2 regions of the Enterobacter sp. H2G27 genome follow, and region 2 is predicted to be linked to the other one. Evidence: predicted binding sites of a transcription regulator. Region 2 holds the regulator's gene; the other holds the start of a gene.
What was found. The regulator PurR, encoded in region 2, represses purine synthesis genes. The targets are predictions, from matches to a motif close to CANGCAAACGTTTGCNTG.
Positions count from the first base shown of each region.

Region 1: a site for PurR is predicted at 2,586-2,603, ahead of ACW9E7_RS03445 (nucleoside-specific channel-forming protein Tsx). Genes of this name have one in related genera too.

Region 1 covers NZ_JBSVSI010000001.1:740,431-745,649, forward strand. Annotated here, with positions in the region: gene secF (protein translocase subunit SecF) at 1-277, shown strand, start outside; gene ACW9E7_RS03435 (VOC family protein) at 420-785, shown strand; gene ACW9E7_RS03440 (helix-turn-helix transcriptional regulator) at 800-1,480, shown strand; gene ACW9E7_RS03445 (nucleoside-specific channel-forming protein Tsx) at 1,569-2,447, opposite strand; gene ACW9E7_RS03450 (SadB/YajI family lipoprotein) at 2,718-3,257, opposite strand; gene nrdR (transcriptional regulator NrdR) at 3,410-3,859, shown strand; gene ribD (bifunctional diaminohydroxyphosphoribosylaminopyrimidine deaminase/5-amino-6-(5-phosphoribosylamino)uracil reductase RibD) at 3,864-4,967, shown strand; gene ribH (6,7-dimethyl-8-ribityllumazine synthase) at 5,055-5,219, shown strand, end outside.
Region 2 covers NZ_JBSVSI010000001.1:1,631,633-1,636,851, forward strand. Annotated here, with positions in the region: gene punC (purine nucleoside transporter PunC) at 227-1,426, opposite strand; gene punR (DNA-binding transcriptional activator PunR) at 1,541-2,452, shown strand; gene purR (HTH-type transcriptional repressor PurR) at 2,470-3,495, opposite strand; gene cydH (cytochrome bd-I oxidase subunit CydH) at 3,793-3,882, shown strand; gene ACW9E7_RS07780 (MFS transporter) at 4,046-5,212, shown strand.

The sequences.
Region 1 (5,219 bases), 890 kb from region 2:
GCCGTACGAGATCTTTAACGTGTCGTTGACCCAGACGCTGCACCGTACCTTGATCACATCCGGTACCACCCTGATGGTGATCCTGATGCTGTTCCTCTTCGGTGGTCCGGTACTGGAAGGCTTCTCGCTGACCATGCTGATTGGTGTCACCATCGGTACGGCGTCGTCTATCTACGTTGCGTCCGCCCTGGCACTGAAACTCGGCATGAAGCGCGAGCACCTGCTCCAGCAGAAAGTCGAGAAAGAAGGGGCGGATCAGCCGTCCATTCTGCCGTAAGGCGACGTTTAGCGCGTTATCGAAATCCCGGTCGGTTGACCGGGATTTTTTTTATCTTCTCCTGACAAACACTCCTGACAGTATGCTGTCAGGAGCCCTGTCGTAGACTCCTTCTGAACCCAAACAACAGGCAGGAGGATGTATGAAACGCGTCGTTAACTGGTTTGAAATTCCGGTCTCGGATATGGATCGCGCGATTAAATTTTATGAGCCGGTGATGCAGCTCGCGCTGCGTCGCGAGAAAATGGACTGCGCGGAGCTGGCGGTTTTCCCGCATGAGGATCCCGCCACCGGAGGCGCACTGGCAAAATTTGACGGCATTACACCGTCTTTGCAGGGCGCTATTATTTACCTGCATACTGACAATCTGGCGGCCACGCTCGATCGCATCGCCTCTGCGGGCGGCGAGTGCGTGTTTGGTCCGCTGGAACTGCCGCATGGCATTGGCACTATCGCCTTGTTTACCGACAGCGAGGGCAACCGCGTCGGGCTCCATCAACCTGCCTGAGAGCGGACAAAGTTATGACCCGACGCGCTGACCGTTTGTTTCAGATTGTGCAGATCCTGCGGGGCAGGCGTCTGACAACGGCAGCGCATCTGGCGGACCGGCTTGGCGTCTCCGAGCGCACGGTTTACCGCGATATCCGCGACCTGTCGCTTTCCGGCGTGCCGGTGGAAGGTGAGGCGGGGAGTGGATATCGGCTGATGTCGGGCTTTGACCTGCCGCCGCTGATGCTGACAAATAAGGAGTCCGAGGCGTTGATCGTCGCGATTCGCCTGCTCAAAACCTGGGGTGGGGAATCGCTGTCGCGCGAGCTGGAGTCGGCTCAGGAGAAGGTGCTGGCTATCCTGCCCGAGGAGAGCCGCCGAAAGGCGGAGCAGACGCGGATCTACGCCCCGGATTTTTGCATGCAAAGCCACTCCCGCAGCGATTTTGACATGATTCATCAGGCGATTTCCGCCCAGCGCGTGCTGGCGCTGCATTACCGTGATGAAGCAGGACAGCTCTCAAAGCGCGAGGTTCAGCCGCTGGGCTTGTTCTTCTGGGGGGAGCGCTGGCTGCTGGCCGCGTGGTGTGAACGGCGCGATGACTATCGCTGTTTCCGGCTCGACCGATGCCTCAATATTGTGGCTACGGAAAGGCGGTTTAGCGAAAGTGCGGACAGGTCTCTGGCGGATTTTTTGCGGAAGGTGAAGCAGTAAAAAGCCGGGTGGCGGCTACGCCTTACCCGGCCTACATTTGGGTCGTAGGCCCGGTAAGCGTAGCGCCACCGGGCGAAACCCACACTGATTAGAAGTTGTAACCTACAACCAGGTAACCACCCCAACCGGTAGAACGGACGTTTTCTTTCATCCAATTCAGGTCGGCGTCGTCGTTCCACTGACCGCCGTTGTGCCAGTAACGCGCCACTACAGAGTAGTGCCAGTGATCGTAGTTCAGCGCCAGGATGTGGCTGGAGGCGATGGAGTCGTTAGTACGCTGTTTAATACCGTTCTCTGCGTAACCGCTCTTATCTCCCAGTTCTGAACCCCAGTCGAAGTTGGTGAAGCCGATGTAGCTCAGGTTACCGCCCCACAGCTGAGTGATTGGTACAAAGTATTTCACTTTGAAACGGTAGCCATCCCACTCATTCTGGTTTTCTGCACCGTAGTTCTGCCACTGGTATTTCGCGTAAACGTTCAGGGACAGGCTCATTGGCAGGCCGGTGTCAACATCGGTACCTAGACCCATATACCAGGTGCTCTGACGACCAGACTCGTTGCGGCCCATGTCGTAGATATAGTTGTTCGCGAAGTACCACTCTTTGAACGGACCGAAGCTGAGGTCGGTGCCGGTCAGCTTGTCGATGGAGAAGCGCGGCTCGATCTCCATGAACAGCGGAGAACCGTGGTTCCAGATACCTTTTGCCTGAGAGTTACCGCCGAAGAAGACCGGTGCATCCATGTAGCCGTAGAAATCAAACCAGTCTTTCTTGGCGAATGCTTCGTACTCCAGGTAGGTATCGTTGCGGATCTGTGGTCCGAAACGGGTGTGGTAGCTGCCGACTACGTTAACGCTCTGGTGCCACCAGTCGGAGAGGTATTGTGGTTTATCGTTTTCCGCTGCGTTAACAGTGAAAGAGGAAGAAAGTGCCAGCACGGCGCCAGCTGCGAGTAATGTTTTTTTCATAATCATGCCACTGATTGAAATTCCCTTTCGGGAGTGAAAAATGCGCGAATTGCGTTTCTAAATATTTCGTGTTTCTGCGGTGCCTATTATAGGAATCCCTGCTCACAAAAATATGTGTTGTTTCACATATCTCTCACACGCGTAATCGATTGCGTTCACGTTTGCGTACTTTAAACGGGCGGGATTGTAGCGGCAATCATTTATGTTGCCAATCCATACGAAATGTAAATGTTAGCGGAGTGACATTGCGCTCCGCTAAAAAGGAGGGGATTAGTGCGCGGCGGGTTGAATGTCGTGAATGCGGATAAAGCCTAACTGTTCCGGCGTAACGCCGCTTAACTGAAGCGGAATATCCACATCGCTTGGTGCTAAAACACTGGCCGGGGCAGTGAATAGCTGATTCTTCACGTTCACCTCCTGGTAATTCTCCGTTGTGCCCTGGATCTGGCCCCACTCGACGGTGCCGCTGAAGGCCGGAAGCGGATCGTTGGACTCTCCCTGGATGCGTAATGTTGCGCGAGTACCATCTGCGTTCGCCGCCACATTCACCAGAGACATTTTTAGCGTGCCGATCTGACTATTGAGACGCGCAGGCGTATTCGCGCCCGGCAGCAGATAAACCCCGCTGCTGGATTTGGCATTCAGCGCGTTTTGCTGGGTGATTTTCACCGTTTCTTTGTTCAGCTTGTCCATCGCCGTATTGAGCGTATTGACGCTCTGTTTCAACTGACGGACTTCGGTTTGCTGTGCACAGCCGCTAAGGGTGAAGAGGCTCCCCACCAGCAATATTTTCAGGTAACGTCTTGTCATTGCGTTTATTTCCTTGAAATAACGGATCGCCTTAATGGTAGCCAGCATCATCATGTGAGATATAGATCCTTTGTCTCAAAAAGCTCTTCCTTTGTTGTCAGGCCAGATCAGGGTAAAATGAAAATTAGTTAACCAGATAACAGGGATACCGTATGCATTGCCCATTCTGCTCCGCTGTGGATACCAAAGTCATCGACTCTCGTCTTGTGGGCGAAGGGTCATCCGTACGCCGTCGTCGGCAGTGTCTGGTGTGCAACGAGCGTTTCACGACCTTTGAGGTTGCAGAGCTGGTAATGCCGCGCGTGGTAAAAAGTAACGACGTGCGCGAGCCGTTTAACGAAGAGAAACTGCGCAGCGGGATGCTGAAGGCCCTCGAAAAACGTCCCGTCAGCGCAGACGACGTGGAGATGGCGTTAAACCACATAAAATCTTACCTTCGTGGTTTGGGTGAGCGTGAAGTGCCAAGCAAAATGATCGGCAACCTGGTGATGGAGCAGTTGAAAAAGCTCGATAAGGTCGCCTATATCCGCTTCGCCTCGGTCTACCGTAGCTTCGAAGACATCAAAGAGTTTGGCGAAGAGATCGCCCGCTTACAGGATTAAGCTCATGCAGGATGAGATTTACATGGCGCGAGCCATGAAGCTGGCGCAGCGCGGTCGTTTTACTACCCATCCCAACCCGAACGTCGGGTGCGTTATCGTCAACGATGGCGAGATTGTCGGAGAGGGGTTTCACTATCGGGCGGGCGAACCGCATGCCGAGGTTCATGCGTTGCGCATGGCCGGTGAGAAGGCGCGCGGTGCCACAGCCTACGTCACGCTGGAGCCCTGCAGCCATCACGGGCGTACGCCGCCGTGCTGTGAAGCGTTGATCGCGGCGGGTGTTTCACGCGTGGTCGCATCGATGCAGGACCCAAATCCGCAGGTGGCTGGACGCGGTCTGTATCGCCTGCAGCAGGAAGGCATTGACGTCAGTCATGGTCTGATGATGCAGGATGCGGAAGCGCTTAATAAAGGTTTCCTGAAGCGCATGCGCACGGGGTTCCCTTATATTCAGCTCAAGCTGGGCGCCTCGCTGGACGGCCGTACGGCAATGGCAAACGGTGAAAGCCAGTGGATCACTTCTCCACAGGCAAGGCGCGATGTGCAACGTCTGCGCGCGCAAAGCCATGCTATTCTCACCAGCAGTGAAACCGTTCTGGCTGACGATCCGGCCATGACCGTGCGCTGGGACGAGCTGAATGCCGATACCCAGGACCTGTACCCGCATGAGAACCTGCGTCAGCCGCTGCGTATTGTCATTGATAGCCAGAACCGCGTGACGCCGGAGCACCGCATCGTGCAGCAGCCGGGGGAAACCTGGATTGCCCGCACCAAAGAAGATACGCGCGAATGGCCGGAAGGCGTGCGCAGCATTCTGGTGCCGGAGCATAACGGCCATCTGGATCTGGTGGTGCTGATGATGCTGCTCGGCAAGCAGCAGGTGAACAGCATCTGGGTAGAGGCGGGGCCAACGCTCGCCGGTGCGTTCTTACAGGCCGGGCTGGTGGATGAACTGCTTGTTTACGTTGCGCCTAAACTGTTAGGCCACGACGCGCGCGGCCTGTTTGTGCTGCCCGGCCTTGAAAAACTGGCCGACGCACCGCAACTCACATTTAGCGAGATTCGTCCGGTAGGTCCGGATGTCTGCCTCCACTTAACGACAGCGTAATTGCTCCTGAAATAGGGAAGCAGTGCGCAAAGTATTATGATAAAATCCGCCCCCCTGCGGGGCCAAATGAACCCGTAAAGGAAGAGTATGAACATTATTGAAGCTGCTGTAGCTACCCCGGACGCTCGCGTCGCCATCACCATTGCGCGTTTCAACAACTTCATCAACGACAGCCTGCTGGAAGGTGCGATTGACGCCCTGAAACGTATCGGCCAGGTTAAAGATGACAACATTACCGTTGTTTGGGTTCCA
Region 2 (5,219 bases):
TCACGGTAAATACCGCGAGGCTAGTATCCGACGTAGAACAGAGGAAGGGAGATAACCCTTGCCGAAATGCCTTCCATGGTAAAACGGGAGCACTCCGGCTCCCGTTAACACTTAATATTTATCGTATTTAATCGAACCAAATTTAGTATAGGCTTCAAAATTTGGTGATTCAATAGAAAATTGTTAGCAACCTAATCACTGAAATATAACATGATTTCTGGCGCAATCAGGCATGCGAGGTTTCCACCTGAGCACCGTTATCCTGCTCACGCTGCGCGGAGGCCTGCATGCGATAGCCCAATACCGCCAGCGCTACGGTGAACAGCATCACGCTGGTGGTGGTCAAAAGCGGCGTAGCAATCAGCGCCGAGACCACCAGGCTTGCCAGGAAGCACAAACCCAGCTGCAGGGTGTTCTGCAGCGCGGCGGCGCGGCCTGTTGCCTGCGGGAATGGACGCAGCGCCTGCGCCACAACGATAGGGTAAATCGCCCCGTTCGCAATGGCCATCACGCAGAACGGGATCAAAATTTCGGCCAGACCGGCACCCGGAATAAAGCCAACGGCCCAGGTCCCGATGACGCTCAGCGCATACAGCACCAGCAGCCACGGCAGCATCTGCTGGCCTTCCCATTTTTGCAGCGCCGCGCGACAGCCGTACCCGCCCACAAGGAACGCGATTGTCTGCGGAACATAGCTCAGGCCGATGGCTGCCGGGCTGTAGCCCATATCGTGCAGAATGAACGGCGAGCCGGTGAGCCATGCGAAGAAGCTTGCCGAGCAGGCGGCATAGATCAGGACATTCCCGCGATACGCTTTGGCGCTCAACAGTGAGGTGAAGGTAATCGGCTTCGCGTCGGCATGCGCCTCTTTTTTATGCGCAGGCTTGAGGGCAAACGCCGGCAGCATCAGCACCAGCGTGATGGCAAACAGCGTGGCAAAAATGGCCTGCCAGTCAAAGTGCGCGAGGATCCAGCTGCCCAGCAGCGGAGCCAGGGCAGGGGAGAGGCCCACCAGCGGCATAATGGTGGCGAAAATACGGTTTGTGCGGTTAGCCGGGTAGTAGTCGGTCACCAGCGCCTGCCAGGTCACGGCCGCGGCACAGACGCCCACGGCCTGAACGAAGCGCAGCACCAGCAGCCAGGTGGCGTCGCGTACCCATAACATCCCCAGGCAGCCCACGGCAAAAATGGCCAGACCCAGCAGCAGTACCGGTTTACGACCAAAGCGATCCGAGAGCGGTCCCCAGAGCAGCTGTGCAAAAGCAAAACCGGCGAGGAACAAACTCAGGCTGGCACTGATGGCGGCAGCGGGGGTTTGCAAATCTTCCTGCATCGCGGCAAAAGCCGGCAGGTACATATCGGTGGCCAAAAAGCCCAGCACGCTTAAGCCGCCGAGCCAGACTAAAAAACCGTTCCTGGGTTGCATTATTTTATTCTCCTGAGGAGGCAGGTATACATTGGCGCTGAGTGTAGGGAGTGCAAAGCCGCTTGTGAAACGCTAATATTTGGCGGGTGCATTCAAATTTTTTGCAGGCAGAAAATGTGGTCAGATTATTCTCTTGAAGTGGTCGATGCTGTCGCGCGTAACGGCAGCTTCAGCGGTGCGGCGCAGGAGCTGCACCGCGTCCCTTCGGCCATCAGCTACACGGTGCGTCAACTGGAGGAGTGGCTGGCGGTTCCGCTGTTTGAGCGGCGGCATCGTGACGTGGAATTGACGCCCGCCGGGGCGTGGTTTTTGAAGGAAGGGCGTTCTGTTATCAAAAAAATGCAGATCACCCGCGAACAGTGCCAGCAGATCGCCAACGGCTGGCGGGGACATCTTTCCATCGCGGTGGATAACATCGTGAAGCCGGAACGCACCCGACAGATGATTGTCGATTTCTATCGTCATTTCTCTGACGTTGAGCTGCGGGTCTCGCAGGAGGTGTTCAACGGGGTGTGGGATGCGCTGGCGGACGGCAGGGCGGAGATGGCGATTGGCGCGACGCAGGCGATCCCGGTCGGGGGACGTTACGCCTTTCGCGACATGGGGATGCTGAGCTGGAAATGCGTGGTGGCCAGCGATCATCCTCTGGCAGCGATGGACGGGCCGCTTAGCGACGATACGCTGCGCAACTGGCCCTCGCTGGTGCTGGAGGATACGTCCCGTTCATTGCCCAAGCGTATCACCTGGCTTCTGGACAACCAGCGGCGGGTGGTGGCTCCGGACTGGGAATCGTCGGCGACGTGCCTCAGTGCCGGACTGTGCGTCGCGATGGTGCCCGTTCATTTTGCGCGTCCGCGCATCGATACCGGCGAATGGGTTGAACTGACGCTGGAAAATCCGTTCCCGGACGCGGCCTGCTGCCTGACCTGGCAACAAAATGATGTCTCGCCCGCCATGGCCTGGCTGCTGGATTATCTGGGGGACAGCGAAACGCTGAACCGGGAATGGTTACGGGAGCCAGCGTAGCTGGCCCCGTAAAGGGATTAACGACGGTAGTCGCGGAACGGACCGTCCGCAACGGAACGGCGTTCAATCAGGCGCGGGTGAACTTCAATGGACTGCGACTCTTCGCGCTTGTTGACGATCCTGTCGAGCAGCATATTGAAGGCCGTTTCGCCCAGCGAATCTTTCGGCTGGTGAATGGTGGTCAGCGCTGGGGTGAAGAAGCGCGCGTTACGCACGTTGTCATACCCGATCACGGAAATATCCTGCGGTACGCGCAGACCCAGCTCATCGGCGGCGCAGAGCGCGCCCATGGCCATGATGTCACCCCCGCAGAAAACGGCGGTCGGACGGTGCGGCTGGGAAACGATCTGCTGCATCGCGCGGTAGCCTGATTCCGGCTCAAAGTCGCCCTGCACGATCCAGTTTTCCGGCACGTTGATCAGCGCTTCTTCCATCGCTTTCATAAAACCGGCAAGACGGCCCGCCCCGGTGTTGCGCTCCAGCGGACCCGGGATCACGCCAATCTCGCGGTGACCGCGTTCGATCAAATAACGACCGGCCATATAGCCGCCTTCAAAAGCGTTATCGATAACGGAATCGGTGAAGTCTGCGCGCGCTTCGCCCCAGTCCATCACCACCATCGGAATATGGCGATACTCTTCCAGCATCGACAGCACTGACTCCGGATACTCGGAGCACATTACCAGCAGGCCATCAACGCGCTTTTGCGCCATCATCGACAGGTAGGCACGCTGTTTTTCAATGCTGTTCCACGCGTTGCCCAGAATCAGGGTATAGCCTTTCTGGAAGCAGTTCTTTTCGACCGCTTCAATGATCTCGGCAAAATAGGCCGCTTCACTGCTGGTTGCCAGCAATCCAATGGATTTGGTGTGATTAACCTTGAGGCTACGCGCAACCGCACTTGGCGAATAGTGCAGCTCTTTGATCGCTGCCCAGACGGCGTTGCGCGTCTCTTCCGCCACAAAGCGGGTTTTGTTAATTACATGTGATACGGTTGTGGTGGAAACGTTTGCGCGTTTTGCTACGTCTTTAATTGTTGCCATTAAATGTCACTCCAGACCATATCCTAAGCTCCTGAAAAACTTGAAGGTAAACGTTTGCCTTCTCTCACCCTTATCTCGCAATGTTGAATTGCGGCACGCCGGGAAAACGACACGGGACGTCAGGAGGGGGTCAATGGCCGGTACGCTAATAAATTTAGCGTGGAATTTTGTCCTATCTTGATGAAAAGGGGAAGAGGTAAAGTGGTTATCAGTATAAATCCAGGAAGATTTTTGACGTAATCTGTGCAAAAATGAGCAAGCTCACTTTTCGTGTGGGGATTAAAAGGAGAAAAATTGATGAGTTCCGATCTTAAGTTTTCGCTGTTCACCACCGTTGTTGTGCTGGCTCTGATTGTTGTGGCCGGTCTGACGGCTGCGCTGCACTGATTTACGCGGAGGGAGAGCCTTCTCCCTCCCGACTCCCCGGATTGTTACTTCTCTGGCAAAAATCTTTTGCCATTTTGTTAACTTCTCATTTTTTGTGATTGATGTCATGCTTTCCGCTTCTTTGTTCTGTGTCACCACGTGACACGGCATCCGGAGTTGACGCATGAAAATCAATTTTCCCCTGCTGGCCCTGGCGATTGGCGCTTTTGGGATTGGCACCACTGAATTCTCCCCGATGGGGTTACTGCCCGTCATCGCCCGCGGCGTGGACGTCTCGATCCCCGCGGCAGGCATGTTGATCAGCGCCTACGCTATCGGCGTGATGGTGGGGGCGCCGCTGATGACGCTTCTCCTTTCGCACCGCGCGCGCCGCAATGCGCTGATTTTCCTGATGGCGATTTTCACCCTCGGCAACGTGCTATCGGCCATTTCGCCGGACTACACCACGCTGATGCTGTCGCGTATTCTGACCAGCCTTAACCACGGCGCGTTCTTTGGGCTGGGATCGGTCGTTGCTGCCAGCGTGGTGCCAAAACACAAGCAGGCGAGCGCCGTGGCCACCATGTTTATGGGTCTGACCATCGCTAACATCGGCGGTGTTCCTGCTGCAACCTGGCTGGGAGAAGCGATCGGCTGGCGTATGTCTTTCCTGGCGACGGCCGGGCTGGGCGTGGTCGCGATGGTGGCATTGTTCTTCTCCCTGCCGAAAGGCAGCGCCGGAGAACGTCCGGAAGTGCGTAAGGAGCTGTCGGTGCTGGTGCGCCCGCAGGTGCTTTCCGCACTGCTTACCACCGTTCTCGGGGCAGGGGCGATGTTTACCCTCTATACCTATATTTCACCGGTACTGCACGATATCACCCACGCAACGCCTCTCTTTGTGACCGCGATGCTGGTGCTGATTGGCGTGGGCTTCTCGATTGGTAACTATCTCGGCGGGAAATTTGCCGACCGTTCCGTGAGCGGGACGCTGAAGGGCTTCTTAACCCTGCTGATTGTCATCATGATCGCCATTCCGTGGCTGGCGCGTAACGAGTTTGGCGCCGCGATGGCGATGGTCGTCTGGGGTGCAGCAACGTTCGCCGTGGTGCCACCGCTGCAGATGCGCGTGATGCGTGTTGCGCATGAAGCGCCGGGCCTCTCATCCTCGGTCAATATCGGTGCCTTTAACCTGGGCAATGCGCTCGGTGCGGCGGCCGGTGGGGCCGTTATTTCAGGTGGTCTGGGATACAGCTTTGTGCCGGTGATGGGGGCAATCATTGCCGCGCTCGGCCTGCTGTTGGTGATGATGTCGGGTCGTAAACAGCCAGAAGCAGCCTGCGCTGCGGAATAAACCAAAA